3 regions of the Rhizobium sp. NZLR1 genome follow, and region 2 is predicted to be linked to each of the others. Evidence: riboswitches for the same ligand, from Rfam matches in the RefSeq annotation. Region 2 holds a riboswitch; each other region holds the start of a gene.

Region 1 (9,818 bases), 1.5 Mb from region 2:
CAATGCCATCATGCTGGCCATCGCATTCGGCTTAGCGGCCGCGCAGAAGGCAGATGCCGTTGCTGTTGCCGTGCATGGCGGCGACCACTTCATTTACCCCGACTGCCGCCCGGGCTTCATCGACGCCTTCCAGCGCATGCAGAACGAAGCGCTGGAAGGTTATGCCAGCGTCAAACTGCTTGCACCTTATGTCAACGTTTCCAAAGCGGCGATCGTGACCGACGGCGGGAAACACGGCACACCCTTTGCGGAAACCTGGTCTTGCTACAAAGGCGGCAGCCTCCATTGCGGCCGCTGCGGAACCTGCGTGGAACGCCGCGAAGCTTTCCATCTTGCCGGCGTGCCCGATCCGACGGAATACGACGACGATGACTTCTGGAAAGCGGCCGTGTCGCAATATTCCGCCACGGAGGTGCGTTGATGTACCGCATCACCAAGGAGTTTCATCTCTCCGCCTCGCACCAGCTGGATCACCTGCCTGCCGACCATCAATGTGCCAGGCTCCACGGCCACAACTACGTAGTGGTCGTCGAACTCGCCGCCGAAAACCTGAATGATGACGGCTTCGTTCGCGACTATCACGACCTTTCGCCGCTCAAGCGCTATATCGACGAAGCCCTCGATCATCGACATCTGAACGAGGTCTTCGGCCATTCGAAAGTCACCTCCGAATTCCTGGCCAGGCATTTTTACGACTGGTGCAAACAGCGCTTCCCCGAGACATCGTCGGTGCGCGTCAGCGAGACGCCGAAGACGTGGGCGGAGTACAGGCCGTGAGCGGCGAGATCATCCGTGTCAGCGAGATCTTCGGCCCGACCATACAGGGCGAAGGCCAGTTGATCGGGGTGCCGACGGTGTTCGTCAGGACAGGCGGCTGCGACTACCGCTGCTCCTGGTGTGACAGTCTTCACGCGGTCGACAGCACGTTCCGGGATCAGTGGAGTGCCATGTCCTCCGAGGCGATCTGGCAGGAGGTCACGAAGCTCTCCGGAGGCAGGCCGCTGACGATTTCCCTTTCCGGAGGCAACCCGGCGATTCAGCCACTGGGGCCATTGATCGAGCTCGGCCATTCCCGAGGATACCGTTTCGCGCTGGAAACGCAGGGAAGCGTAGCGCGGGACTGGTTTCGCGATCTCGACATGCTGGTCTTGAGCCCCAAGCCGCCATCAAGCGGAATGTCGACCGATTGGGAGCAGGTGGACGACTGTATTCGGCTCGCCGCCGGCGGGCCGGAGATCACATTGAAGATCGTCGTCTTCGACGATACCGACTACCTCTTCGCGCAACAGGTGGGCGAGCGCTATCCCGATATTCCCTTGTTCCTTCAGCCGGGCAACCATACGCCGCCACCGCCCGATGATGACGACGCACGCGTCGATATCGACGGCGTGATGGATCGGATGCACTGGCTCATCGAGAAAGTGACGGCTGACCGGTGGTTTTCAATCCGCGTGCTGCCGCAACTGCATGTGCTGCTTTGGGGAAACAAACGGGGGGTATGAGCCTGCCTGCGCTATCCCTCCGGAAAGGCGAAGACATCGACAGGCTCGCCGAGCCCGCGTAGCGGGAAGGTGCCGAGGCTGTCCATATCTTTCGCGCAGCCCGCCATTTCGATGAAGGCCCGCGACAGCAGCACCGGGCGCTTGACCTCCTTGGTCAAGCTTTCCAGCCGCGAAGCAATATTGACCGCCGGCCCGATAACGGTGAAATCCAGCCGTCGGCGGGAGCCGATATTGCCATACATGACGTCGCCGACATGGACGCCGACACCGTAGCGCAGCGGTTCGCGCCCCATGCGAATATGCTCCTCGTTCAATTCAGCCATCGCCGCCTGCCCCTCGCGGATCGCCTGCAGCAGATCGAGGCAGGCCGCCTCCTTGGCGAGAGGGAAGATCGCCAGCAATCCGTCTCCCATGAACTTCAGAATCTCGCCGCCATACCGTTCGACCGGGTCCGAGATCGCATCGAAATAATCGTTCAGCAGATGGATGACGTCATCACGCGGCCAGAGATCGGAGATCGCCGTAAAATCGCGCAGATCGCAGATCATGATCGCCGCGCCGACGGTGGCGCCACTGCCGCGCGTCGTCACGCCCGACAGGATCTGCTCGCTCGCATGCGGCCCCACATAGGTCTGCAGCAGCGTGCGCGCCATGATGTTCTTCAGCCTGATTTCACTGACAAGCGTCAGCGCCGGCAAGAGATCGCGCAGGAAATCGACGTGCTTACTCGCAAAACCGCCCGCCCGGCTGGTGGAAAACGTCACGACGTGCCGTTTGCCGAAAGTATGCTCGAGCGGCCAGGCGATATATTCGGTAAGGCCATCGTCATGCAGTTCCTGATAGAATGAATCGCCGTCGGTTATGCTTTCCAGCTGCCTGCGAACCTCCTCGGTACCCTGGTGGATCGCGTTGATGGGACTCGTCAGGAACTCCGGCGTGTTTTCGACGCCATAGGCGAATGTATCGATCTTCGCCTCCGCCAGTCCCTCCTTCCAGAGAATGCGGGCACCGATCCATTGCGGGTGGTTCACCCTGAAATGCAGCGTCGCCCGCGCCACCGGCACCCCAGCCGCCAGCAGCTTCCCGCACATCTGCACCAGGATATTGTCGATGAAGCGCTCCGCGCGCGTCTCGTTCACCAGCCAGTCGAGAATCCGTCTCCTGCGGATCGGCCAGACGCCTTCGTCCGCTTCGGCGGCAGTTCCGGCCTTGTTTGGAAAAGACGACATTAAAAACTCCGCTACGCCACATCATCGGCGAGGATCGACTTCATTTCCGCTGAATGTGGGCGATGGGGAAGCAAATGATAAGGGCCCGACTGCGATAAAGCCTCAGAAATCCCAGTCCTCGTCCTCGGTCGCGACAGCCTTGCCAATCACATAGGAGGAACCGGAGCCGGAGAAGAAGTCGTGGTTCTCGTCGGCATTCGGCGAAAGCGCCGAGAGGATCGCCGGATTGACCTTGCAGGCCTCGGCCGGGAAAAGCGCCTCGTAGCCGAGGTTCATCAGCGCCTTGTTGGCATTGTAATGCAGGAATTTCTTGACGTCCTCGGTCAGCCCGACTCCGTCATAGAGCGCTTCGGTATATCGAGCCTCGTTGTCGTAGAGTTCGAGCAGCAGGTCGAAGACGAAATCTTTGATCTCTTGCCGCCTCTCCTCGCTGAGCCGCTCCAGCCCGCGCTGGAACTTGTAGCCGATATAATAACCGTGCACCGCTTCGTCACGGATGATCAGCCGGATCATGTCGGCCGTGTTGGTGAGCTTGGCGCGGCTTGACCAGTACATCGGCAGGTAGAAGCCGGAGTAGAACAGAAAGCTTTCGAGGAAGACGCTGGCGACCTTCTTTTTCAACGGGTCGCCGGAGCGATACTGCTCCATGATCAGCGCCGATTTCCGTTGCAGAAATTCGTTTTCCTCCGACCAGCGATAGGCATCGTCGACATCGGGCGTCGAGCACAGCGTCGAAAAGATCGAGGAATAGGAGCGCGCATGCACCGCCTCCATGAACGAGACGTTGGAAAGCACCGCCTCCTCATGCGGCGTTGCCGCATCCTCCATTAGCCTGATGGAGCCGACGCCGTTCTGGATGGTGTCGAGCAGCGTCAGCCCGGTGAAGACCCGGATAGTGAGCTGCTGCTCGGCCGGCGTCAGCGTCGCCCAGGATGGAATGTCGTTGGAAAGCGGCACTTTCTCCGGCAGCCAGAAATTGCCGGTCAACCGGTTCCAGACTTCGAGATCCTTGTCGTCCTCGACCCGGTTCCAGTTGATGGCGCGCACGCGGGACGCCGGTTTGATTTGCATGTTCATGAAGTTTCCCGGTCGGTTAGAGCGTGCAGGAGACACAGCCCTGCACCTCGGTGCCGGACAGCGCCATCTGGCGAAGGCGGATGTAGTAGATCGTCTTGATGCCCTTCTTCCAGGCATGGATCTGCGCCTTGTTGATGTCGCGGGTCGTTGCCGTGTCGCGGAAGAATAAGGTCAGCGACAGGCCTTGATCGACATGCTGGGTCGCCGCCGCATAGGTGTCGACGATCTTCTCCGGCCCGATCTCATAGGCGTCCTGATAATAATCGAGATTGTCGTTGGTCATGAACGGCGCCGGATAATAGACGCGGCCGATCTTGCCTTCCTTGCGGATTTCGATCTTCGAGACGATCGGATGGATCGAAGAGGTCGAGTGGTTGATGTAGGAGATCGACCCTGTCGGCGGTACTGCCTGCAGATTCTGGTTATAGAGACCGGAAGTCATCACCGCCTTCTTGAGAGCCGCCCAGTCCTCCTGCGTCGGAATATCGATGCCGGCAGTTTCGAACAGCGTCCTAACTTTCTCCGTCGCTGGCTTCCATTCCTGGCTCGTATATTTGTCGAAATATTCGCCGGAGGCATATTTCGAATTTTCGAAGCTCTTGAAGCTCGTGCCGCGTTCGACCGCGAGGAGGTTCGAGGCGCGGATTGCGTGGTAGGTCACCGTATAGAAATAGATATTGGTGAAATCGACGCCTTCCTCTGAGCCGTAAAAGATGCGTTCGCGGGCGAGATAACCGTGCAGGTTCATCTGCCCGAGGCCGATCGCATGGCTCTCGTCATTGCCCTTTTCGATCGAGGGAACCGAGGAGATATGGCTCATGTCGGACACGGCCGTCAGCGCCCGGATCGAGGTCTCGATCGTCTTGCCGAAATTGGCGGAATCCATCGCCGCGGCGATGTTCAGCGAGCCGAGATTGCAGGAAATATCCTTGCCGAGATGCTTGTAGGAGAGGTCGTCATTGTAGTCGCTCGCCTCGCTCACCTGCAGAATCTCCGAGCAGAGATTGCTCATCGAAATGCGCCCGGCGATCGGGTTCGCCCGGTTCACCGTGTCCTCGAACATGAGGTAGGGATAACCGCTCTCGAACTGGATTTCGGCGATCACCTGAAAGAATTCGCGCGCCTTGATCTTCTTCTTGGCGATGCGGGCGTCTGCCACCATCTCCCGGTAGTTTTCCGTCACCGAAATCTCGGTGAAGGGCACGCCATAGACGCGCTCGACGTCATAGGGCGAGAACAGGTACATGTCCTCGTTATTCCTCGCGAGTTCGAAGGTGATGTCAGGCACGACGACGCCGAGCGACAGCGTCTTGATGCGGATCTTCTCGTCGGCATTTTCGCGCTTGGTGTCGAGAAAACGCATGATATCGGGGTGATGGGCGTTGAGATAGACCGCGCCCGCGCCCTGGCGCGCGCCCAGTTGATTGGCATAGGAGAAGCTGTCTTCGAGCAGCTTCATCACCGGAATGATGCCCGACGACTGGTTTTCGATCTGTTTGATCGGCGCGCCGGCCTCGCGGATGTTCGTCAAGGACAGCGCCACGCCGCCGCCGCGCTTCGACAGCTGCAGCGCCGAATTGATCGACCGGCCGATCGATTCCATATTGTCCTCGACGCGCAGCAGGAAGCAGGAGACGAGCTCGCCGCGCTGTTTCTTGCCGGCATTAAGGAAGGTCGGCGTCGCCGGCTGGAAACGGCCGGAAATGATCTCCTCGACCACGTCGCGGGCAAGTGCCTCGTGCCCACGCGCCAAGGCCAGCGCCACCATGCAGATACGATCTTCGTAGCGTTCGAGATAACGCTTTCCGTCGAAGGTCTTCAGCGTATAGCTGGTGTAATATTTGAAGGCGCCGAGGAAGGTCGGAAAGCGGAACTTCTTGGCATAGGCCTGGTCGAACAGGTCACGCACGAAATTGAAGGAATACTGGTCGAGAACCTCCTGCTCATAATAACCCTCGGTCACGAGGTAATCGAGCTTTTCCCGGAGATTGTGAAAGAACACCGTGTTCTGGTTCACATGCTGCAAAAAATACTGCTTCGCCGCCATGCGGTCCTTGTCGAGCTGGATCCTCCCCTCGTCGTCATAGAGGTTCAACATCGCGTTCAGCGCGTGGTAGTCGAGCGCTTCCGCCGCTTTCAAAGGGCGTTCGCCGGCGGGATGAGCAAAAGTGTTATGCGGTTTTGCGCCCGCATCCCGCGTCAGAGTTGTTCCCGTGTCCAAAATCGTTCCATTCCGTGTTTAACGTTGGCGACATCCGCTTCGGTGCCCAGCAGCTCGAACCTATAGAGGTACGGCACTTGGCATTTCTGTGAGATCACGTCGCCGGCGAGCCCATATGTCTCGCCGAAATTGCTGTTGCCCGCAGCGATCACGCCGCGGATGTGTCCTCGGCTCTCCGCATCGTTGAGGAAACGGATAACCTGCTTGGGAACGGCCCCCTTGCCCCCGTCGCCACTGTAGGTCGGCACAACAAGCACAAAGGGTTCACGGATACGGAATGCGTCTGCGGCACCTGTTGGAATGCGCGCCGCGCACATTCCAAGCTTGGCGACGAACCGATGGGTATTCTCGGACCGGCTGGAATAATAGACGATCAGCCCCATCGTTCGGCCTCGATCAGGAGAGCGCGCTGATCATGTCGGGACGGAAGCCGGCCCAATGCTGCTCGCCGGCGATGACGACGGGCGCCTGCATGTAGCCAAGGCTGCGGACGCGATCGAGCGCTTCGGCATCCTCGGAGATATCGACGATGTCATAAGCGACGCCCAGGCGGTCGAGGGCGCGGTAAGTGGCGGTACATTGGACGCAGGCCGGTTTGCTGTAGACGGTAATGGTCATGATATTCCTCGTGACGACGCGATTGGGACGCAGGGCATCGATCGGAAATCTCGCGATATCCGTCGAAACATTCTCTGATGGTTTGAACGATGCGGCCTGTTCAGCCGCCGGGCGTGATCCGCCCTCTGCTTAGCGCGGGTTGCGGCCTGAACTGAGATACTGACATGACTTCACCCCGAAGTGGCTCATGCGGAGGATCGAGCGGCCTTGCGAAACGCGACGCGGCTATCATCCGCAGCCATGCAACGCGACCTTCCGGACTCCCCGCCCGTGGACGTTTTGTTCGAGGCAGGTCTCCTGGCTCACGGGTCAAAGCATCCTGCCCAGCCTTCCCGGAGCATTATGCTCCAGTGGCCTGAAATCGGACAGTTGCTCGCCGCTTACAGTTGCGGGGGCAGCTCCGGCATAGCCGCGCCATAATGGCGCAACGCACCGTATTCCCGTCTTAGCCTGCGATTCTCACGAATCGAAGGAACCTCGAACACTAGATATGGTACGCGAATCCAAATTCGCGTCAATGGATGGTTTGTGCATTGCGTTACGGCAGGTTTGAAATCACTGCATTCCTGTGAAAAACAGGGATAACGAAAGCTTAAGGAAAACAGGCGGTGGACAAGGCTCGAACGAAGAGAGCCGGTCTATGGCCGCTCTCAGTTTGATGACAAACCTCCCTCTCCGCCTCATCCTCGGCCTTGTGCCGCGGATCTACTGCCTATCGACCGGAGGCAGATGCCCGGGACAAGCCCGAGCATGACGAAAGAGGGGTTGGCGTCCGTTGTCAGCGGTCTACGGTGACGAGCGCCGCAAGGACGTTATCGGATGTTTACATCCTTACTCGAAGCAATCGCAGCGCGTTGATCGTCACCAGCACCGTGGCGCCGGTATCGGCGAGGATCGCCGGCCAGAGGCCGGTGATGCCGGCAATCGTCGTCACCAGGAACACCGCTTTCAGGCCGAGCGCGATGGTAATATTCTGCAGGATATTGCGCATCGTGCGTTTGGACAATTCGATCATCCTTGCCACGTCGCCGACGCGCCCGTGCAGCACGGCGGCATCCGCGGTCTCCAGCGCCACGTCGGTGCCGCCGCCCATGGCAATGCCGATATCGGCTGCGGCCAGCGCCGGCGCGTCGTTGATGCCGTCGCCGACCTTGGCGACGACGAAGCCCTCGCGCTTCAATTCGACGACGACCCGCTGCTTGTCCTCAGGCATCATCTCGCCGCGCCAGTCGATGCCGAGCATGCCGGCAACGGCTGCCGCCGTCCGCTTGTTGTCGCCTGTCAGCATCATCGCCTTGACGCCGGCTGATTTGAGCGTGGCAAGCCCGGCCTGCGCGTCCTCGCGCGGTTCGTCGCGCATGGCGATCAGCCCGGCCGCAACATTGTTGACCAGCAGCACCGAGACGCTCTTGCCCTCGTCGTTCAGGTCAGTGATGCGTGCCTCCTGTTCAGCACCGAGTGCGCCGCGTTCGCGGGCAGCGGGCGGCGACAAAAGATCCAGCGCCTCGCCGCCGGCTTTGCCGCTGACCCCCTTTCCCGGCAGCGCCTCCAGTTCGAAGGCCGGCGGCATGGGAACGCCGTCCGCCTTGGCGCGGTTGAGGATCGCCAGCGCCAGGGGATGGCTGGAGCCCTGCTCCAGCACCGCCGCGCGCGACAAGACTTGCGCCTCGCTCAATCCGAAAGAAATGATATCAGTCACCTGAGGTTTGCCTTCCGTCAGCGTGCCCGTCTTGTCGAAGGCGACCATCGTCACCTTGCCGAGCGTTTCCAGCACCGCGCCGCCCTTCATCAGCAGCCCGCGCCGCGCACCCGAAGAAAGCGAGGCGGCGATCGCCGCCGGCGTCGAGATGACAAGCGCGCAGGGGCAGCCGATCAAGAGGATGGCAAGGCCCTTATAGATCCATTCGCCCCACGACCCACCGAACAACAGCGGCGGAACGATCGCGACAAGTGCGGCGACCACCACCACGCCGGGCGTGTAATAGCGCGAGAACCGATCGATGAAGCGTTCGGTCGGCGCCTTCGATTCCTGCGCTTCCTCCACCAGCTTGACGATACGGGCGATGGTATTGTCGGCTGCGGCCGCGGTGACGCGAACCCTGAGCACCGCATCGCCATTCACGGTTCCGGCAAACACAACGGCATCGACGCCCTTGCGCACCGGCGTACTCTCGCCCGTCACCGGCGCCTCATCGATCGCGCTCTCGCCTGAAATGATAACGCCGTCCGCCGAGATACGATCGCCAGGACGCACCATGATAATCGCGCCGACGGCAAGGCTTTCCGCCGGCACCTCCCGCGTCTGGCCATTGTCTTCGAGCAGCGCGCTCTTCGGCACCAGGGCCGTCAGCGACTGGATGCTTTCGCGCGCCTTGCCCGCAGCCACCCCTTCCAGCAGTTCGCCGACGAGGAACAGGAACACGACAGTTGCCGCCTCTTCGCCTGCATTGATGATGACCGCGCCGACGGCGGCGATCGTCATCAGCATCTCGATCGAAAACGGCGTGCCGGAGAGAGCCGCCATGACGGCGCGCCGCGCGATCGGCACCAGCCCGACCAGCATGGCCACGATGAAGGCATAGGATGCGATCGCCGGCACCAGATGGTCGATAGCATAGGCAGCAACGAGTGCGGCACCCGAAAGGATGGTCAGCCGCCCCTTCTTGCTCTGCCACCAGGGACCGGTCATCGGCGCATGGTCGTGCCTATGCAGCCCCTCGATTTCCTTCTGGCCATGGTCGTGGTCATGATCGTGACCTGCGTGATCATGGCTGGCATGATCGTGATCTCCATGGTCATGGCCCGCATGATCGCCATGATCATGTCCGTGGTCGTGATGATCGTGTGCGCCGTGGCCTTTCGCCGGCGTCGTGCTTCCGGCAAAGGGCGAGACCGAATAGCCGAGCCCCGTCACCTTCTTCTCGATCGCCTTGAGATCGCTGTTGCCGTCGTGCCGGACGGTCATCGTTCCCGCCATCACCGAGACCGAAACATCGGCGACACCCGCCACGCGCCTGACGGCCGTGTCGATCTTGGTCGCGCAGGCGGCGCAATCCATACCGCCAACCCGGTATCGTGTCTCGTTCGTCTCAGCCATGAACCGCTTCCTTGTCAAACAGAAGCATCCCTCCTACATCCTCTAGCGGCTAGAGGTGCAAGAGGAAAATCATG
Region 2 (9,818 bases):
TTTTCGACAGACCAGTTCGTAACGACATAACCGGTCGCCTTGCCCGATTTATCCAACGGAAGCGGCGCGATGATCGTCACAACGCCGGCAGATATTCCGCTGTCGTCGATCGTGGTTTTCTCAGGCTTCGCGCTCAGGCTCTTTGCCAGATCGGCCGGTGCGGGCAAGCCGCTGATGCCGTCGCGTGTCCAGGTATCGACGGCTGAGGGTTCGGCGTTGAAGGCGGCAAACTGCACAAGATCGAGTGATGGATCGTCGCGGTAAAGCGAATAGGCCTCACGCACGGCGTTGGCCTTGCCCCATTTCACGCCGCCCGCGGCCAGAGACGCAAACTGCTCCGCATCCTTGGACCAGTTCGCCTTGGCGCCATCGATCAAGGCTTTGGTTTCGTACATCCAGGTGTAGGTGGCGAAGGCGGAAATGCCGCAAAGATTGACGGCAACGATAATCGCCGCCAGCTTGGCTGTCAGAGGCATCGTTTTCAAAAACTGGAACATTCCGCGGGGCCTGGAATTGCGGCTCGGTCGGCGATGTTCCCGACCAGCGTATCAAAACGGGCATCGCCGCTGACGGTCACATCACAAGCACTCATGCCCATGTCTGATAGCAACCCAAAACGCGCAAACGGAGTGTGTCTTTGATGTGTGAATAAATCATAAAGTGGAAAGGATGCCGGAGCACAAGCATCCGCCGTTGCGACCGCCGGGGATTTGGCTTGCTCAGCTGTTTTCCGCGATCGCCTCTTCGGGCTCGGGCTCGGGCTGGCGGCGTTTGCGGCGGCGCGTCGTCAGTTCGGCGCCGGCATCGCGCGGCAGGCGCAGGAAGGTGATGCAGGCCAGCGCCGAAATCGCCGAGACGCTGAAAAAGGCGATGTGGAAATCCGATACCAGCAGCCTGCCGCCGTGGAAGCTGCTCGAAATTTCGAGGATGCCTCCGGCAATCGCCACACCCATGGCCATGGAGATCCGCTGGGCAACGGCGTTGATTGCGGTTGCCTGGCCGCTGTCGGCGTCGTCGACATCGCCGAAGGCCATGGCGTTGACGCCCGAGAAGGCCATCGAGCGGAACAGGCCGCCGATCAGCAGACAGGCCATGATCAAATACAGCGGCGTTTCGACGGTAAAGAGGCCGTTGATGCCGAGGAAGATCGCCGCCAGCAAGGTGGTGATCGATATCACGGTGCGGAAGCCGAAGGCATTGAAGGTGCGTGAAGCGGCGAATTTCGAGCCCATGGAGCCGAGCGCGCTGACGAAAGTGACCGAGCCTGATTGCAGCGGCGTCAGGCCGAAGCCGAGCTGCAGCATCAGCGGCATCAGGAAAGGCAGAGCGCCGAGCCCCATGCGGAAATTCGAGGCGCCGAGGATCGCTGCTCGGAACATCGGGTAGCGGAACATCTTCGGATCGAGAAGCGGATAGGGCGCGCGGCGGGCATGGAGGAGATAGAGGAGGCCGGCAAGAATGCCAATGGCCACCGTGACATACCCGTAGATCACGGGCACGGCAGGCAGGCTGATCACCGACAGGCCGAAGACGAAGCCGGAAAAGCCGATGCCGCAGAGGAAGAAGCCCGGAAAATCCATCGGCCGCGGGCTGCGCCGCCCGACCGCCGGCAGGAAACGCGTGACGAGGATGATGCCGAGCACGCCGATCGGCACGTTGATCCAGAAGATCCAGTGCCAGCTGAGATAGGTGGTGAGGAAACCGCCGATCGGCGGGCCCATCATCGGGCCGATCAGCGCGGGAATGGTCAGCCAGGCCATGGCATCGACGAGTTCGTGGCGCGGCGTTCCCCTGACCAGCAGCAGGCGGCTGACCGGCGTCATCATCGAGCCGCCGGCGCCCTGGATCAGCCGCGCGACGACGAAGGCCGCGATCGAGTTTGAAAAGGCGCAGGCGACCGAGCCGATCATGAAAACGAAGATCGCCAAACGGAAGATGTTACGCGCGCCGAACCGATCCGACATCCAGCCGCTGATCGGGATGAAGATCGCCAGCGCCACGAGATAGCTGGTGACGGCGAGCTTCAGCGCAATCGGCGAGGTGCCGATATCGGCCGCGATAGCCGGCAGGCTGGTGGCTATGACGGTCGAATCCATCTGTTCCATGAACAGGGCGACCGCAAGGATCATCGGGGTGAGGCGGGGCACGGGCAACCGGGATGCTGGTGTGGATTGTTCAGCCATACGCCTTCGCCAGCGGCTAGGATATAGAAACAATCGACGCTGCGGCCTGCCGAGCCGCTTCAAACCGACGCGGGTGATCAAATCAGATGAGTGTCCGTTTCTTGCTGTTTAGGAGAGGGTTGAGGTCGGATCGAGACTTGGTCATCTCCCTCTTCTCCCCGGCGGGGAGAAGGTGGCCCGCAGGGTCGGATGAGCGACTATCTGGGCTGTCAAGTTGCATGTTCGAATTCTCTTCGCGCATCTCGTGCTTTTGCATTGAGAATGACCAGGAGTTTTCGGGCGAGCGCGATGCGGATGACCATTTTCGGTTTGCCCTGGCTTTGCAACCTTTGCTGGAATGCCGCCAGATGCGGATTGTGTCGGGCTGCGATGGCGCCAACCAGGAACAGAATGGCGCGTGGTCCGGAGCGCCCGCCGCGCACCGGCCGATGTCCGCTGCGTTTGCCGCTGTCGTTGGCAATCGGCGCAAGGCCGGCCAGCTTGGCGATCGCCTTGTTGGAGATCCGGCCGATCTCAGGCAATTCGGCCATCAGCCGGGCAACGGTACGGTTGGCCACGCCCTTGATCGAGCGAAAGGCCTGGTTGAGGCAGGCCCAGAGCGGATCGTCATCGATCATCGAGGCAATCTCGCCTTCGAGGGTGCGGCTCTGGCGCACCAGAAGCGCGATCACCTCGTTGAGGCTTGCCACGCTCTGATGATCGCGGGCCGCACTGCGGCGCTGCCTCTGGACGGTCAGGTCACTCGTGACCTGGGACAGCCGCGCCATCAGCGCCGACAGCCGCATCTGCGCGGCTTTCGGCGGCGGCAGGGCAGCCAGCCGCTTGGTTTCGGCATAATGGGCGATCATCGCCGCATCGATGCGGTCGGTCTTTTCCAGAAAGCCCATGGCTTCGGCAAACCGGCGCACATGGCGCGGATTAGCCAAGGCGCAGGCGATCCCCATCTCCCACAACAACAGGAAGGCCGTCCGCTCGTAACCGCCGGAAGCCTCCATGACGACGAGCTCGACATTCTCGGCCCGGCAAAGATCGGCCAGCGCGCCGATGCCGGTGGCGTCATTGCTGAAACGCTCAAACGTCCCGGACGGGCGGATAGACGCATCCAGCCAGTCCTTCGAAACATCCACTCCACATATAACTCTGTTCACGGTAACCTGCCTTGTGCGTGCGATTGGAACCAAGCGACTATTCGGTCGTACGTGACGATGACGAAGATCCCAGGCTCATCCACGGTTGTAACCAGAGGGGGAACGGGCGACTTCGTCACGCCTCTGGCCGGGTGGCCACCCGGCCAGAGGCTCAATCGCTTCCATCGCACAAAATCTCTAACGTGCAGATACAAGGGGGTGAGCGGCGAAGTCGCGAATGCGGTGAGCGCGAGCGAAGGGCAATGAATGGTGTGCCGTGCGGCCCCCTCATCCGACCCTTCGGGCCACCTTCTCCCCGCTGGGGAGAAGGGGACTCCCGGCTTGCAGCAGCACTGCTTTCCTGAAATAGATGCGCCGTCAGGTGCCCGCCGGCCAGGCGGGAGAATCGGGAATCCGGTGCAAGACCGGAACGTGCCCAACGCTGTAAGGCTGACGTCTGCCGCTAATCATGCCACTGGCTTTGCCGGGAAGGCTGCGGCAGACGGATGACGCCAAGTCAGAAGACCGGCCTGGCAAGATAGACCCAACCCGCGCGGACGGCGGGCGGTTGCGTTGTTGGGGATTTGACGATGCGACCCTTTGATGAGGATGCCCTTTCTGCGGCGTCCGGTTTTTCCTTGGCCGAACGCGAGGCCGTCTATCATGCGATCTTGACGCGGCGCGACGTTCGCAGCCAGTTCCTGCCTGACCCCTTGCCGGACGACGTCGTGGAACGGCTGCTGACGGCCGCTCATCACGCACCCTCCGTCGGCTTCATGCAGCCGTGGAATTTCATTCTGGTGAAAAGTCCAACGGTGCGCGCGCGCGTCCGCGATGCCTTTGCCAAGGCGAACGAAGAGGCGGCATTGATGTTTGAGGGCGAACGGCAGCAGGCCTACCGCTCCCTCAAGCTCGAAGGCATCGCAGAGGCGCCGCTCGGCATCTGCGTGACCTGCGATCCCACGCGCAGCGGCAGCGTGGTGCTGGGGAGGACGCACAATCCGCGGATGGATAGCTATTCCACCGTCTGCGCCATCCAGAATCTCTGGCTTGCGGCGCGCGCCGAAGGGATCGGTATCGGCTGGGTTAGCATCTTTCACGAAGGCGACCTGAAAACGATTCTCGGCATACCCGAGCATATCGAGGTGGTCGCCTGGCTCTGCGCCGGTTTTGTCGATCGGCTCTATGATCAGCCGGAACTCTCCGTCAAAGGTTGGCGGCAGCGGCTGCCGCTCGAGGAACTCGTCTTCCACGACGGCTGGGGGCGGACCGAGCCGTAGCCAATTACTGCTGCTGCTGGGGTTGGGGGCCAGGTGCGGCAGGATTGGCGAGATCGATCGAGCCCTGGTCACCGGCAAGGAACTGCGGGCCGACCTGGCGGACCTTGTTCTGCGTTGGGTCGTACGGACGCTCCGGCACGGATGGCTGCGGCGCGGCAGCCGCACCATCCTTCACCGGCGGATTGGTGTGGATGGTGGTGATCGAGCCTTGTTGCGGCGGCTGGCTTACCGCCTGCTTGCCGCGCATCTCGTCATAATAGGCGGTGAGATTGCAGGCGCAGGAGGTCTTTTCGCCGGGCGTGCGGTTCTTGTAGGCAAAAGCGTTTTTCATGGCGCTGTAGGGTGTGCCGGTCGCGACCGAGATCATGTTCGAGGCTTCGGTGCTCGTCACCTCGCGATAGAACAGTTGGGTTTCGATCCCCGGGCACATCTTGGCGCAGGTCTGGGCATCGCGGCCGAAATCGACCGAAGTGGCGTTCGAGCTGATCGGGAAGAAACCGCCATCGCAGCTGCGCACGCACATGGTGCTGACCGGCGACAGCATCTCGGCTCGCGGCAGGCCGTAGCGCGGGTCGGCCTCCTCACCACCGCCGAGCGGTATGAAGGTATCGGAGCGCATCGCCTGTTCCTCGACGCTCGGGGCAGGGTCGTTGGCGCTGCGCTCGTCAGGCGCATAGAAATTCTCGCTGTTGCAGCCATTGCTATCGAGCGCAGACATCAGCTCCCGCCGGGCGCCGTCATCGGCGCCGTTCCGGCCGGTCAGCTCGTTGCGGCGATCCTGGAGGTAACCGATATTGTCGATCATTCGGGCTTCGGAGTCCGAGAGCTCGGCGCAATAATCGGCATTCTGGCCGCCGATCACCACCATGCTGCCCGAGGTGCAGCCGTAACTGCGCAGGTCGTTGCGAACCTTGCGCAGCTCGAGGTTCTGCTCGGCCATGGCGCTGGAATATTGGCGGGCTTCCGGACCGTTGCCATTGCCGATCGATCGCGGCAGGTCGGCGAGACGGCCGCGCAGGTCCTCACAGACGGCACTAGTCTGCGCGGCGGCGGGCGCTGAGAAAGCGAGGAGGACGGCGAGAGACAGGTTTCGGCGTTTCACGGCGTCGTCCCGGAATGAGCAAACGGTCGGTGGGTCGAATGCGACGTCAACGGCCGCGCGTTTTCCCTTAACGGATTTCTCTTAATAAGCTCAGAGAAAATCCTACCGTATTTTCGTAATCTTATCCAGCAATCGCCTGGGACTCGGTTAAAATGACAGGCATTCCCGACGAGATCCGACCCTCAGCACCGACATCAGGCGTAGCGGAAACCCAACACGGCCTTCACGTCTTCGCGGACGGTTGTTTTGAGCCCGGTTCCGGGCATGGAGGCTGGTCGTTTGTCGCTTATCGCGATGCGGTGGAAATCGCGGCGGACTTAGGTGGCGTTGGAGATTCCAGCAATAATTCGATGGAATTGACCGCCGTTCTCAGGGCGGCCATGTGGATCAACAGCCAAACAACCGGCGAAGCTGCGACCATCTGGTCCGATTCCGTCTATGCCGTCAAAGGCTGTAACAGCCGGCGACATATCTGGAAGAACAATGGCTGGAAGAAAAGCAGCCCGAATGGACATGGCCGACGGCGAACGATCGATAATGCGGAACTCTGGAAAGCGATCGATCTTCAATTATCCCGGAACGCCCTGGTGACCATTGCCTGGTGCAAGGGTCATTCAGGGATTATCGGCAACGAACGCGCGGATGCGCTCGCGGGCAGAGGACGCCTGTCGATAGAGGGTGGTTGACAGGGCGTCGGGCCGGTCTCAAGCGCCTGTCGTTTGCTTGCCGGCAACCGGCTTAAGCCGGTTGCGATGCTTCGACGACGGCCAGCGCCGCCATGTTGACGACGCCGCGGGAGGTGACCGAGGGGGCAAGGATGTGGGCAGGCAGGGCGGTGCCGAGCAGGATCGGCCCGACATGCAGACCATCGGTCATCGACTTCACCACGCCAAGCGTGATGTTGGCGGCGTCGAGGTTCGGGAAGACCAGAAGGTTTGCCTCATCGTGCAGGGTCGTATCCGGCATGACGCGCTTGCGCAGCGCTTCGGTGATGGCGCTTTCGCCGTGCATCTCGCCGTCGACCTCGAGATCTGGGGCGGCCTCGCGCACAAGCTGCAGGGCGTTGCGCATCTTTGTGGCACTTTCGGATTCGCGCGAGCCGAAGTTGGAATGCGAAACGAGGGCAGCGCGCGGCGTGATGCCGAAACGGCGGATTTCCTCGGCCGCCAGCACCGTTGCCTCGGCGATTTCTTCGGCGTTCGGATTGAAGGTGACGTAGGTATCGGTGAAGAAGGTGGCGCCGCGCTGTGAGATCATCAGGCTGAGGGCCGAGAAATCACGAACATCCTTGCGCTTGCCGATGATCTGGCGGACGTCGCGCAGGTGCTTCTCGTAGCGGCCTTCCAGACCGCAGATCAGCGCATCGGCCTCGCCGCGCCTCAGCGCCAGTGCGCCGATGACGGTGGTGTTGGTGCGCACGATGGTGCGGGCGGCTTCGGGAATGACGCCGCGGCGGCCGACCAGCGAGAAATAGAGATCGACATATTCGCGGAAGCGCGGATCGTCTTCCGGATTGATGACCTCGAAATCCTGCAGCGGGCGGATACGCAGACCGTAGCGCTTCAGGCGGGTCTCGATGACCTGCGGGCGGCCGATCAGGATCGGTTCGGCGAGGCCTTCCTCGAGCAGCACCTGGGCGGCGCGCAACACGCGCTCGTCTTCGCCTTCGGAGAAGATGACACGCTTGCGTTCTGCTGCCTTGGCCGCGGTGAAGATCGGCTTCATGACGAAACCGGAGCGGAAGACGAAGCGGTTCAGCTGATCGAGATAGGCGTCGAAATCCTGGATCGGGCGGCGCGCCACGCCGCTCTGTTCGGCGGCCTTGGCAACCGCAGGGGCGATGCGCAGGATGAGGCGCGGATCGAAGGGCGAGGGGATCAGGTAGTCGGGGCCGAAGACGGGCGTTTCGCCGGAATAGGCGCGGGCAGCGACATCCGACGGCTCTTCGCGGGCAAGGGCGGCGATGGCACGCACGGCCGCCATCTTCATTTCCTCGTTGATCGTCTCGGCGCCGCAATCGAGCGCGCCGCGGAAGATATAGGGGAAGCAGAGGACGTTGTTGACCTGGTTGGCGAAATCCGAGCGGCCGGTGCAGATCATCGCATCGGGGCGGGCGGCACGGGCAAGATCCGGCATGATTTCCGGCGTCGGATTGGCGAGCGCCATGATCAGCGGCTTATCGGCCATCTGCGCCAGCAGCTCGGGCTTCAGTACGCCGGCGGCCGACAGACCGAGGAAGACGTCGGCGCCGCCGATATTTTCGGCGAGCGTACGCGTCTCGCTCCTCTGGGCGTAGACGGATTTCCATTCGTCCATCAGCTCGATGCGGCCCTCATAGACGAGGCCTTCGAGATCGTGGACCCAGATGTTTTCGCGCTTGGCGCCGAGGATCACCAGCAGGTTCAGGCAGGCAAGGGCGGCTGCACCGGCGCCGGAGGCGACGATCTTGACGTTTTCGATCGCCTTGCCGGCGAGTTCCAGCCCGTTGAGGATCGCGGCGGCGACGATGATTGCCGTGCCGTGCTGATCGTCGTGGAAGACCGGGATCTTCATCTTTTCGCGCAGGCGCCGCTCGACCTCGAAACATCCCGGCGCCTTGATGTCTTCGAGATTGATGCCGCCGAAGGTCGGCTCCAGCGAGGCGATAGTCGAGACCATCTGCTCGACGCCTGCGGCGTCGATTTCGATATCGAAGACATCGATGCCGGCGAATTTCTTGAAGAGCACGGCCTTGCCCTCCATCACCGGCTTCGAGGCCAGCGGGCCGATATTGCCGAGGCCAAGCACTGCCGTGCCGTTGGAAATGACGGCGACGAGATTGGCGCGCGAGGTATATTCGGCCGCCATTTCGGGATTGTCGCGGATGGCAAGGCAGGGGGCTGCGACGCCGGGCGAATAGGCAAGTGCCAGGTCGCGCTGGTTGCCGAGCGGCTTGGTTGCCTGGATCTCCAGTTTGCCGGGGCGGGGATAGCGGTGGAAGAACAGCGCCTGCTCGTCGAGATCGCCGCCTGTCAGGTTCTTTTCCGTCTTGGATTTTTCCTGGTGATCCATTGCCGCCTCCGTGCACGTCTTTTGTGCTCCCTGCATACATCAATCGGTTAGCGGCGACAGTATGGAAATAGGGATGGGAGAAGTTTTCGTGAGACGGGCGGGCGGAGGGGCATCTCCAATTGACAGCTGGACACTGCGCGATCGCTGCCTCATCCTTTGGTGATGCTGCCCATCCTCGAAATCCTCCCGAATGAGCCAACCGCCGAAGAGCGGAACGAAGTGCTCAAATTGCTATTGGACTTCAACGCTCCGCACACGACTCACCTGATCGAGCAGCCCGATCTCGGGATAGTCCTGAGAGATCCCGACACTTTCGACATCATCGGGGGTCTCTATGCCGTGGAGGAGTACAATTGGCTTTTTATCAAATACCTGGTTGTTCCAGCTGCGCGCAGAGGCGAAGGTTTTGGTACCAAGCTGATGGAGGAGGCAGAGCGCATAGCCCGCGAGCGCGCTTGTTTGGGTATCTTTCTCGACACCTTCGATTTTCAAGCGAAACCCTTCTATCTCAAACTGGGCTTCGAGCAGTTCGGCGAACTTGAAGGCGACGCCCAAACGCCGCGCCGTTTCTTCCTGAGAAAGCTATTTTCCAGCGTGCGCTGATATTTGCGCGAAGCAGCAGGTTACTGCTGCTGAAGGGCGAGCCTGGCACCCAAGGCCATGTAAACCGTGCCGACGACCTTTCCCTGCCACCGCCCAACCCGACGGTTGCTCTGCAGCCAGCCGCCAATAGAACCGGCCGCGATCGCCAGAAGCGACGTTACGCAGATGCTGAGCCCGACGAAAATGATTCCGAGCAGGGCGAATTGTGCGATGGCGGACCCGCTTTCCGGATGGATGAACTGCGGCAGGAAAGCCAAGAAGAACAAAGCCGTCTTGGGATTCAGGATCTCGGTAAAGAGTCCCTGACGAAAGGCGCGCATGGGGCTGATCGCTTGTGCCTTGGGCATGTCGAGGCTTTGCGCCTTCTCGAAGAAGGCCCGGAATCCGAGATAAATCAGGTAAGCGACGCCGGCATATTTGACGATTTCAAACGCCAGGGCTGACGTGGCAAGCAATGCCGACAGGCCGAAGG
Region 3 (9,818 bases), 1.2 Mb from region 2:
CCTTCGACATGGATTCGGCGACGAGGCGCGCCACGGTGTCCGTCGGGCCGCCGGCCGCAAACGGCACGACCATGGTGATGGTGCGCTCGGGATAGGTCTGCGCCGAAGCGACGCTGACGAGAAGAGAGACCGCGGCAGCCGCGGTCAGGCCGAGCATGGCCTTCTGGATTTTCATCGTTTCCTCCCTGATGAAATAAGCAAGCCCGCCGCCGCATCCTCCGCGCCGGTTCGGATCACTCATTTGCCGCCAGGAAAAATCGACCTGCAATCATCGCCAACGCTTTCGAAAGACGATTTTGCGATAGTGCGATGCGGCATGGGTCCATTTGGAAACAAACGGCCTGCGCAATGGGTGGAAATCCACCCATTGCACCATGACCACCGGCTTATTTTTTGGGAGGCAGCACGACTTCACCGGTCTCGATCAGCGACTTGAGGTTGGAGAGAATGCGTGGCCAGCCGCCGGAAACGGCATCGATGAGCTTGGAGTTCTCGACTGCGATGGAATGGGTGACCGTCAACTTGGTGGCCGTATCATTGACCGGCTCGATCTCCATCACGCATTGCGAATAGCCCTCGGCCTTCAGCTCGGGCATGAACTCGTTCCGCCACTTCAATACGAGCCGTTTCGGCGGATCGCATTCCAGGATCTCGCCGGTGTCGGCGACCGATCCGTCCTCAAACAGAAGCTTCCAGGCAGCGCCTGCCCTCCACTCGGTGTCGAAATGTGCGCCGAGCCAGAATTTCTTCATGAATTCGGCTGTCGTCAACGCCGCCCAAAGCTGCTCGGGCGTCGTGCGGATAAAGGTGACATAGTTGTATGTACTGCCAGCCATGATGATACTCCCTTGTGGCCAGGACAAGAACAGGATGATTCTAGGCCGGGTCGGCCTAAAATCTGAATCCTGCTCTCAATTAGATAGTTAGAGCATGATGTCGTCCGAAAACCGCTCACACTTTTCGGCATCGTGGTCTAAGTACTCCCGATGGCCAGGCCGCGGATCTAGTTGCCGCCCTTGCCTTCGAGGGTCTTCTTCAGATCGGCGAGCGCATTCAGCTGCTGCCGCTCGAATTTGTTGATCCAGCGTTGCGCGATCTCGTTGATCGGCACGGGATTAATGAAATGCAGCTTCTCCCGACCTTGGCGCTGCGACGAAACGAGGCTCGCCTCCTCCAGGATCGCGACATGTTTGGCCACTGCCTGGCGCGTCATGGCGAGCCCTTGGCAGAGCTCGGCCAGCGTCTGGCCGCTTCTGGCATGCAGCCGGTCGAGCAATTGCCGCCGGCTCGCATCCGCCAGAGCCCGAAAAACCGCATCGTCATCCATGTCTTTATACGGAACCATCTGGTTGCCTGTTATTGTTTATAGGCAACCAAACAGTTGCCTGTCAAGCGGCGATTTATCGATTGCGAACCACCCGCCGACGCTGGACAGTGAAATTGAAATCGGGAAACCTCGTCCGGCAACCACGCCGCGCTCGGCTCAAGGCTCGCGCTGGACTTCGCCGGATATCTCCGTCGCCAACAGCTTCTTGTCGAGCCCGTATTTCTGCATCTTCTCGTAGAGAGTCTTCCGCGAGATGCTGAGCGATTCATAAACAGGTCTCAGGCTTCCGCCATGAGCAACGAGAGCGCTGGCGATCACGCCGCGCTCGAATTCGGCGACGCGCTCGGCCAGCCCCACCGCCTCGCCCGCCTGCCGCCCACCGCCATCGAGGCCGAGCACCAGACGATCGGCGGCATTTCTCAATTCGCGCACATTGCCCGGCCAGTCGCGCTGGGCGATGTCGGCGATCACATCAGGCAGCACGACCATCTCGTCGCGGCCGTAGCGAGCAGCTGCCTCCCGCACCAGCTGCAGGAAGAGCAGCGGAACATCCGCCCGCCGCTGCGACAGTGATGGCACATGCAGCGTCGCGACATTCAGCCGATAGAAGAGGTCGGCCCGGAAGCGTCCGGCCGCCACCTCCGCCTCCAAGTCGACCTTGCTCGTGGCGATGAAGCGTACGTCAAGCGCCACGACCTCGTTCGAGCCCAGCCGCGAAATCACCCGCTCCTGCAGCACCCGCAGGAACTTCGCCTGCAGGTCGATGGGCATCGAGCCGATCTCGTCAAGCAGGATCGTGCCACCGCGCCCGTGTTCGAATTTTCCGTAACGCGGCCTCACCGCGCCCGGAAAGGCCCCCACCTCATGGCCGAAAAGCTCACTCTCGATCAGGTTCGCCGGCAGCGCGGCACAATTGATAGCGATGAACGGCCGGCTCGCCCTGGCGCTGATATCATGGAGCGCCCGCGCCACCACCTCCTTGCCGGCCCCGGTCTCGCCGACGATAAGGGTATCGGCATCGGTCGCCCCGATCGCGCGAATGCGGTAGCGCAGATCCACGATCACCTGCGTGCGCCCCGGCAGCCGCGCCTCGATATCGTCGCGCTTGCCGGCGACCGCCTTCAGCAGCCGGTTTTCGAGCACGAGGCCGCGCCGCTCCATCGCCCGGCGGATGACGCCGGCGAGCATCTCGGGGGTGAACGGCTTCTCGATGAAATCATAGGCGCCTTCGCGCATCGCTTTCACCGCAAGCTGAACGTCGCCGTGGCCGGTGACGAGAATGACCGGCACCTCTGGGTCGAGTTCGCGGATCTTCTGCATCAGCGTCATGCCGTCCATGCCGGGCATGCGGATATCGCTGACGACGACGCCGGGAAAGCTGTAGCCGATCAGCTCCAGCACATGATCGCCGTTCGAAAAGGTCTCGACACTAAAGCCGGAAAGCTCCAGCGCCTGCGCTGTCGAGCGGCGCAGTTCCTCCTCATCGTCGACCAAAAGGATCTTCGCATCGTTCATTCCGCCGCCTCCGGCATCAGCCGTGCCGCCGATTGTAGCTCGATGCGGAATACCGCGCCTCCTTCGGGATGATCGGCAGCAGTAAGGCTGCCGCCGAAATCCTTGATGATGTTGTAGGAGATCGAAAGCCCGAGACCGAGCCCTTTGCCAACGCCCTTCGTCGTGAAGAAGGGATCGAAGATGCGCTCGGCGATGGCCGCCGGTACACCTGGCCCATGGTCCCGCACGGTCAGTACCACTTTGCCGGCCGCCTCGAAGGCCGAAACCTCGATGCGTCTGTCATCCAGCCCTTCGACCGCATCGGCCGCGTTGGAAATCACATTCACCAGCACCTGCTGCAGCCGCACCGAACCGGCGCGCACGATCGGCGGTCGGCTACCCAAATCAAGCCTGAGTTCGGCATCGGCCGCCTTCAGCCGCCAGGCGATGATCTCGAGCGTATCATGCATCGCCTCGTCGAGAGAAACCGACCCGAGCTTCTCGTTCGGTTTGCGCGCAAAATTGCGCAGGTGCCGGCTGATTGCGGCCATGCGGTCGATCAACCCGCCGATCCGCCGGATATTGTCCCCCGCCTCCTCCGTCCGACCGCGATCGATGAGAACGGAGGCGCTGTCCGTATAGGTCTTGGCGGCGGCGAGCGGCTGGTTGAACTCGTGCGACAGCGCAGCTGACATCTGCCCGAGGCCGGCAAGCTTGCCCGCCTGGATGAGATCGGCTTGTGTCTGACGGAGCTGCTGCTCGGTCAGACGCCGTTCGGCAATCTCTTCTTCTATGCGGCTGTTGACGCGGGCAAGATCGGCCGTGCGTTCCTCGACGCGCCGCTCCAGCTCGTTGCGAGCTTCAGCCTGCATCTGCATGCGCTCGGCCAAGCGCGCCCTCCGCTGCCGCAGAACAGCAACCGCGAGCCCGGCAATGCAGAGGACGAGAAAAACCGCCGCAAGCGCGGTGCGCGCCTGGGTGCGGATGGAACTCGTCTCCATCAGCACGTTCACCGTCCAGTCCTCGGCCGGCATGTAGTGCGACAGCACCAGATATTCGCTCGAACCGCGCTCGCCAGTGAGCGTCATCAGCTCGTGCGGCTCAAGGCGCTGGCGGGTCACTGGCAGTGCCGTCAGCCTGGCATTGGCATAACGCCGCGACGCTTCCGTTCGCGCTATGCGGTCGGCCGTCAGCGGCAGGATTGCACCGTAGAGCCATTCCGGGCTGCCGGACATGAAGATGATGCCCTCCGGATCGGAGACGAAGATCTTGTATTCGCCGCCGCCCCAGGAGGATTCGATCATGTCGATATCGACCTTGAAGACGATGACGCCGCGAATATCCGCGCCGGCCCGGATCGGCGCAGCGAAATAATAGCCCCGCTTCAGCGAGGTGGTGCCGAGCGCATAGAACCGCGCCTGCCAGCCTTCGATCGCCTCCTGGAAATAGGGCCGATAGCTGAAATTCTGTCCGACGAAGCTTCCCGGTCCATCGTAATTGCTCGCCGCGATCGTCTCTCCGTCCGGCTTGACCACATAAATGTCGGAGGATTTCAGCAGCCCGTTGATCTCCTTGAGATAGAGATTGGCCGCGCCGCGCAGTGCTGCATCTTCAGGCGCACTCACCAGTTCCTTGATATCGTCGTGATCGGCGATCAGCGCCGGAAGCGCCTCGTAGCGGTTGAGATGACCGCTGAGCGCCGAGACGGCAAGGCGCAGCGCCGTTCTCGCCTGCGCCGAAGCTTCCCCCATATAGGCGCGCGTCGCGATCGCGCCTCCATAGGTGAAGAAGACGAAGATGATCAGCGGCATCACCAGCAGCGCCGCTATCGCACGATATCTCGAAGACAGATCCTGCTCCTCCCCTTTCTGCCTCCACTCCCCAGTGAGGCATACCCGACGGCACAAGTCTAATAATACCCACAGTGATTTCCAAGGGCCCGTCGAAACTTGACACCCGGCAAAGGCCGATGTCCTATTGCGGCATCGTAGGGAACCCGATCATGAGCGACGACCAGACGCCCGCCGACAGCAAGCTCACCAGCTCCAAGCGTCGATGGGCGGCTGAAGGTAAATTCCTGACCGGCCGCATCAGCCGTCCCGAAGCTGAGCGCCTGCCGCCCGGCCAGCACCTCGTCAAAAACTGGCCGGTGCTCGATCTCGGCCAGCAGCCCGTCATCTCCACGAATAGCTGGCGTCTCGAGCTGCGCGGCCTCGTCGAAACGCCGCTCACCCTAACCTGGACCGACTTCCAGGCGATCGAGCAGAGCACCAAGGTCAGCGATATCCACTGCGTCACCACCTGGTCGCGCTACGACAACAAATGGAAAGGCGTTTCGACCCGCGATCTGCTCGATCGCGCCATGCCAAAGCCCGAAGCCGGTTACGTCATGCTGACGAGTTATGACGGCTATACCACCAACCTGCCGCTTGCCGATTTCGCCGCCGAGGATGCGATCCTTGCGACATCGTGGGAATGCCTGCCGCTGACGCCGGATCACGGCGGCCCGATGCGCCTCGTCGTACCGCATCTCTATTTCTGGAAAAGCGCCAAATGGCTGCGCCGCATCGAGCTGATGCCCGCCGACCAGGCCGGCTTTTGGGAAAAGAACGGTTACCACATCTATGGCGATCCGTGGCGCGAGCAGCGCTATTCCGACGATTGAGCCTTCGGCCGCAGAAAGCGGCCCAGCGCAAACGTCACAAGGGCGAACAGAGCGGCGAGCCCCGTCAGCGACGCCATGCTGGCGGGATGAAACGGCACTTTGCTCCAGCGCGGCTTGACGACATCGGCTGTGTTGAAGGCCTCGCCGCTGAACCTGCAAGTGATGAGCGCCAGGCTGCGCCGCACCATGTCGGCATCGACCGCGGAAATGATTTCATTAGCCGCAACGGCCTCCCGCGGCATCTCACGCATCTCAAGCAATACCGCCTTGGCCGCCGCGAGATAAGCATGAGCACATTCGTTGAACGGGCTCTCCTCGTCGCTCACGCTGCCCGGCATCCGCCCCCAGAGACAATAGGAATATTGGATTTCGGCATAGTTCAGAACGCGCCGGAACAGCTCGTTTGTATCAGTCGCGCGTGACGCCAACCCGATAATTTCGCCGCGGTAGTCTGAAATCACCGCCATCTCGCCATGCGAGATTTCCGGGATATCGAGGCCGGTATCGCTGCCGCCGACGCTGCGGCTATGGGCAAGCGCGTTTTCGCCAACCGCACAAAACCAAGCGGCGGCGGCAAACGCCGTCGACAGAATCGATATGGTTTTGCTGCTTTTCATACTCGCTCGAAAAACTTGAGGGCGCCGGCAAGGCGGCGCCCCTCGATGCGTTCAGTGAAATGCCGGTGCCGGTCGAGCCCGCTGCCCGCCCTTCACGGCAAGCAGCTTTTCCGCCAGCGCTCCGAAGCCAAGACCGAGCGTTGCCCAGAGGATCACCTGCATGCCGAGCGAGGTCGTGCGGAAACGCCAGAGCACCATCGCCGAGAACTTCTCCGGCACTTCGTTGATCGACGGCAGCAAATAGAGCACCAGGCCCATGAAGACGAGATAGGTGATGCCGGCGATGATCGCCCCGTTCCACAGACCGAAACGCTCGGAAAGGCGCCGCGACAGCGCCACCGCGGCAATCAAAGCAGCGATCGAGACGACGATCATCAGGAAGAACAGCTCGGTCCTGACGCCGATCGTATCGGGATTGCCGACCGCCGGCGGATTGGCCGGATACTTGATGCCGGGAACGACGACGATCGCCACGAAGGCGGCAAGGGCGATGACCGCCGAGGTGCCGCGTGCCGAAAGCCTGCTGATGCGGCCGTGCACGAAAGCGAAAGCGAGCGCGAAAAGCCCGCCGACGGCAATGCTGTAGGCCATGACGCCGGTGAAGAGGCCAAGACCGGCCTGCGTGGCACGGCTGACGATCTCAGGTTCGGCAGCTTCGCCCGCCGCCTGGGCGCTCGCCTCCTCGAAGGCGATCGCCGCATCGACCAGCGGCTCGCCGAAGATATGCGCGAAAGCAAAAACCAGAATGCCAGCGATCAACCCCGCGAGCATGCCGCGAAGTAGAAGATTTCCGACCATGTCAGGATCCCCCTTAGTGGCAGGGAAAGCCGAGGAGATGACGGCCGTCATGCACGAATTCGTGCACATACATGCCGTTGAACAGCGCCATCGCGCCTTCCTCGGTGCCGACGAAATAGATGGCGATCAGCATCAACAGGCCGCCGAAGATCGCCCAAGGCAGGATTTCTCCTACCGGGATTGGCGCCGGTGCCGCGACGGGCGCAAAAGTGGTGTCAGACATGTATTCCTCCGGGAATGACGCGTTCAGTCGAAAGAGTGCTTATGCGGCAGGGTCTGACTTCCAGCGCGAAGAACCTTCGACACGCTGGTCACAGCGGCGCGACCGTGCCGGATTTACACCGGCTTCCAAACCCGCAACAGCACGGTTATATCTGCAGGCCGAAGAGCCTGTCAACGAAACTTCATGAAGCGGCGAAGGGCTGTTCCCACCGCTATCCGGAGATCGCAACGACCGTGAATACGCGTCTTATCTGGATCTGCCACGGCGCGACGGCAGCGAGCCGCAAGGCCCTGTTCCCGCTCGATGAACCGCTGGACAACAAGGCCGCGGAAGAAGCGGCCAGGATGACCGCCCTGCCCCGCGCCGATCGTATTGTCACCAGCCCGGCTTTGCGCGCCCGCCAGACGGCCGAAGCCCTCGGCCTCGACGCCCGGATAGATCAGGCGCTTCGCGACTGCGATCACAGGCGCTGGGCCGGCAGGTCGATCGCCGCGATCGAGGCAGAAGAGCCGGAGAACCTCATGGCCTGGATGTGCGATCCTGAAGCGGCTCCGCACGGGGGCGAGAGCCTTGTTGATCTCAGAACACGTGTCGGCGGTTGGATGGACAATGAATCCGCTCTCGGCGGCCATGTGATCGCCGTCAGCCACGCGGCCGTCATCCGAGCGGCGATCGCGTACGTACTTCAGGCGCCGCTCTCCTCCTTCTGGCTCGTCGACGTCGAGCCGCTTGGCATTGTTCGCATGACCAGCAATGGACGGCGCTGGTCTCTGCGATTCCAGCATTAGCGATCCCTCATTTTATCCAGCCTTACACAAGCAAATCGCGTCATCTCTATTGAACCCGGTTCTACCGGGACTACTTCCTTGTCCCAAGGAGATGGAAGACATGACATATGACTGGAGTGGGGAGCGCACGCGGCGCCTGCGTTTGGTGCGTGTCGCCACAATTGCGGTTCTGGTCGGTCTCATCGTCAGCGTACCGCTGCTGATCGTTACCGCCTGAAGCACGAAAAGGGCGAGCGGTGCCACGGCACGCTCGCCTTCGTTCTTTCCCCCGCCTGCCGGTCTGCAACCACGACGACGATCGCGCTCAGCGTTTTACCCGGTTCCGCGAAAGCGCCCTCAGTCCCTCCACGGCACAGCCATAGGCTGCCCCTCTGATAATTCGCCTTCTGGTTTCAACGAACATTTCAGACTTTCATGATTACTTCGGCGCGGGTGGAGTCGGAGAAGACCATATGCCGGTGTTTTTCCAAAGCAAGGCCGGAAGGCAATGCGTGTCGATTGTCGGGCTTGGGATAACCCTCTGGCTCCTCGGCGCGCTGTTGCAGCTTGACGACAGCCTTGTCTTCTTCATGACCGGTTTCGGCGAATACGGCGCCGACAAGCTCGTTCTGGCGCTCGGTATCGCCGGCGCCATGAGCTTCATCTATTCGGTGCTGCGCATCGCCGACCTGCGCAAGGAAACCGAACTGCGCGCCGCCGCTCAGGCGAAGGCCGATTGGACCGCCACCCACGACCATCTGACCAAACTGCCGAACCGCTACGCCTTCGAGCGCAAGATTCTCTCACGGCCAGTCAAGGACGACGAGTACGAGGTCGAAGAGTGGAGCCGCAACGTCACCATCTTCTCCGTCGATCTCGACGGCTTCAAGAAGGTCAACGATCTCGTCGGTCACAAGGGCGGCGACGTTCTGTTGATCGAGGTTGCCAGACGGATCTGCGCGCTCGGCAACGCCGATTGCGTCTATCGCTTCGGCGGCGACGAATTCATCATTGTCGCCTTTGCTCTGACGGCGCAGCGCGAGGAGCGTTTTGCCAGGCTGCTGATCCAAGCCGTCACCCGGCCGATCCATATCGATGGTTTTGCCGTCGAAGTCGGCGCCAGCGTCGGCTATGACCGTTGGGCCGAGCGAGCCGAACCGCTGGAAGATGCCGCTCATCGTGCCGACCTCGCCATGTACGAGGCGAAATCTCGAGGACCCAACCACTATTTCGTTTTCGAACCTGCAATGCAGGACAAGGTAACGGAACGCGCTGCACTGGAAACCCGGCTGCGCGCGGCAATCGCCAATAAGGCGATCAAACCCTTCTATCAGCCGCTGATCGACCTGAAGACCGGTCAGCTCTGCGGCTTCGAGGCGTTGGCGCGTTGGATCGGCGACGATGGCGTCAACATTCCGCCTCCGGTCTTCATCGATATCGCCGAGGAAACCGGCATGATCACTGCGCTGTTCGAGGATCTCCTTGCTCAGGCCTGCAGCGATGCACTCACCTGGCCCGAGCATGTGACATTGTCTTTCAACGTCTCGCCGGTCCAGATGGAAGACAGGCTGTTGACCTCGCGCATTCTCAAGGTGCTTTCGGCAAGCCGGCTGCCGCCGCAGCGCCTGGAAGTCGAGATCACCGAGAACGCGCTGATCCAGGATCCGGCCATCGCCGCCGTGATTCTCGACGAACTGCACGCCGCCGGCATCCAGATCGCACTCGACGATTTCGGCACGGGCTATTCGAGCCTGGCCCAGCTCGCCCGCTATCGTTTCGACAAGATCAAGATCGACAAAAGCTTCATCGCCACCTATCGCGACGACGAACGTCAGGAAAAAATCGTCCGCGCCATGCTCGGACTCGGCAGGAGCCTCAACATCAAGACGACCGCTGAGGGCGTCGAGGAGCACGGCCAGCTCGCCTT

Evidence for each region. Region 2 has a riboswitch for cobalamin ahead of bluB (5,6-dimethylbenzimidazole synthase). Riboswitches for the same ligand answer to the same signal wherever they lie in the genome.
Region 1: another riboswitch for cobalamin. It lies ahead of nrdH (glutaredoxin-like protein NrdH); the one in region 2 lies ahead of bluB (5,6-dimethylbenzimidazole synthase).
Region 3: another riboswitch for cobalamin. It lies ahead of J3O30_RS18310 (CbtB domain-containing protein); the one in region 2 lies ahead of bluB (5,6-dimethylbenzimidazole synthase).

The regions. Positions count from the first base shown of each region.
Region 1 covers NZ_CP071632.1:4,055,469-4,065,286, forward strand. Annotated here, with positions in the region: gene queC (7-cyano-7-deazaguanine synthase QueC) at 1-421, shown strand, start outside; gene queD (6-carboxytetrahydropterin synthase QueD) at 421-777, shown strand; gene queE (7-carboxy-7-deazaguanine synthase QueE) at 774-1,502, shown strand; gene J3O30_RS19955 (adenylate/guanylate cyclase domain-containing protein) at 1,514-2,731, opposite strand; gene nrdF (class 1b ribonucleoside-diphosphate reductase subunit beta) at 2,834-3,808, opposite strand; gene nrdE (class 1b ribonucleoside-diphosphate reductase subunit alpha) at 3,825-6,029, opposite strand; gene nrdI (class Ib ribonucleoside-diphosphate reductase assembly flavoprotein NrdI) at 6,008-6,412, opposite strand; gene nrdH (glutaredoxin-like protein NrdH) at 6,426-6,647, opposite strand; cobalamin riboswitch at 6,917-7,142, opposite strand; gene J3O30_RS19980 (heavy metal translocating P-type ATPase) at 7,471-9,744, opposite strand; gene J3O30_RS19985 (helix-turn-helix domain-containing protein) at 9,816-9,818, shown strand, end outside.
Region 2 covers NZ_CP071632.1:2,538,837-2,548,654, reverse strand. Annotated here, with positions in the region: gene J3O30_RS12695 (HAMP domain-containing methyl-accepting chemotaxis protein) at 1-497, opposite strand, end outside; gene J3O30_RS12690 (MFS transporter) at 720-2,183, opposite strand; gene J3O30_RS12685 (IS110 family transposase) at 2,393-3,331, opposite strand; cobalamin riboswitch at 3,674-3,859, shown strand; gene bluB (5,6-dimethylbenzimidazole synthase) at 3,901-4,590, shown strand; gene J3O30_RS12675 (DUF2865 domain-containing protein) at 4,595-5,692, opposite strand; gene J3O30_RS12670 (ribonuclease H) at 5,845-6,378, shown strand; gene J3O30_RS12665 (NADP-dependent malic enzyme) at 6,431-8,743, opposite strand; gene J3O30_RS12660 (GNAT family N-acetyltransferase) at 8,906-9,346, shown strand; gene J3O30_RS12655 (LysE family translocator) at 9,367-9,818, opposite strand, start outside.
Region 3 covers NZ_CP071632.1:3,701,499-3,711,316, forward strand. Annotated here, with positions in the region: gene J3O30_RS18270 (tripartite tricarboxylate transporter substrate-binding protein) at 1-175, opposite strand, end outside; gene J3O30_RS18275 (SRPBCC family protein) at 387-836, opposite strand; gene J3O30_RS18280 (metalloregulator ArsR/SmtB family transcription factor) at 1,004-1,327, opposite strand; gene J3O30_RS18285 (sigma-54 dependent transcriptional regulator) at 1,484-2,842, opposite strand; gene J3O30_RS18290 (sensor histidine kinase) at 2,839-4,632, opposite strand; gene J3O30_RS18295 (sulfite oxidase-like oxidoreductase) at 4,824-5,486, shown strand; gene J3O30_RS18300 (hypothetical protein) at 5,471-6,103, opposite strand; gene J3O30_RS18305 (CbtA family protein) at 6,155-6,901, opposite strand; gene J3O30_RS18310 (CbtB domain-containing protein) at 6,915-7,124, opposite strand; adenosylcobalamin (AdoCbl) riboswitch at 7,138-7,280, opposite strand; gene J3O30_RS18315 (histidine phosphatase family protein) at 7,358-7,912, shown strand; gene J3O30_RS18320 (bifunctional diguanylate cyclase/phosphodiesterase) at 8,365-9,818, shown strand, end outside.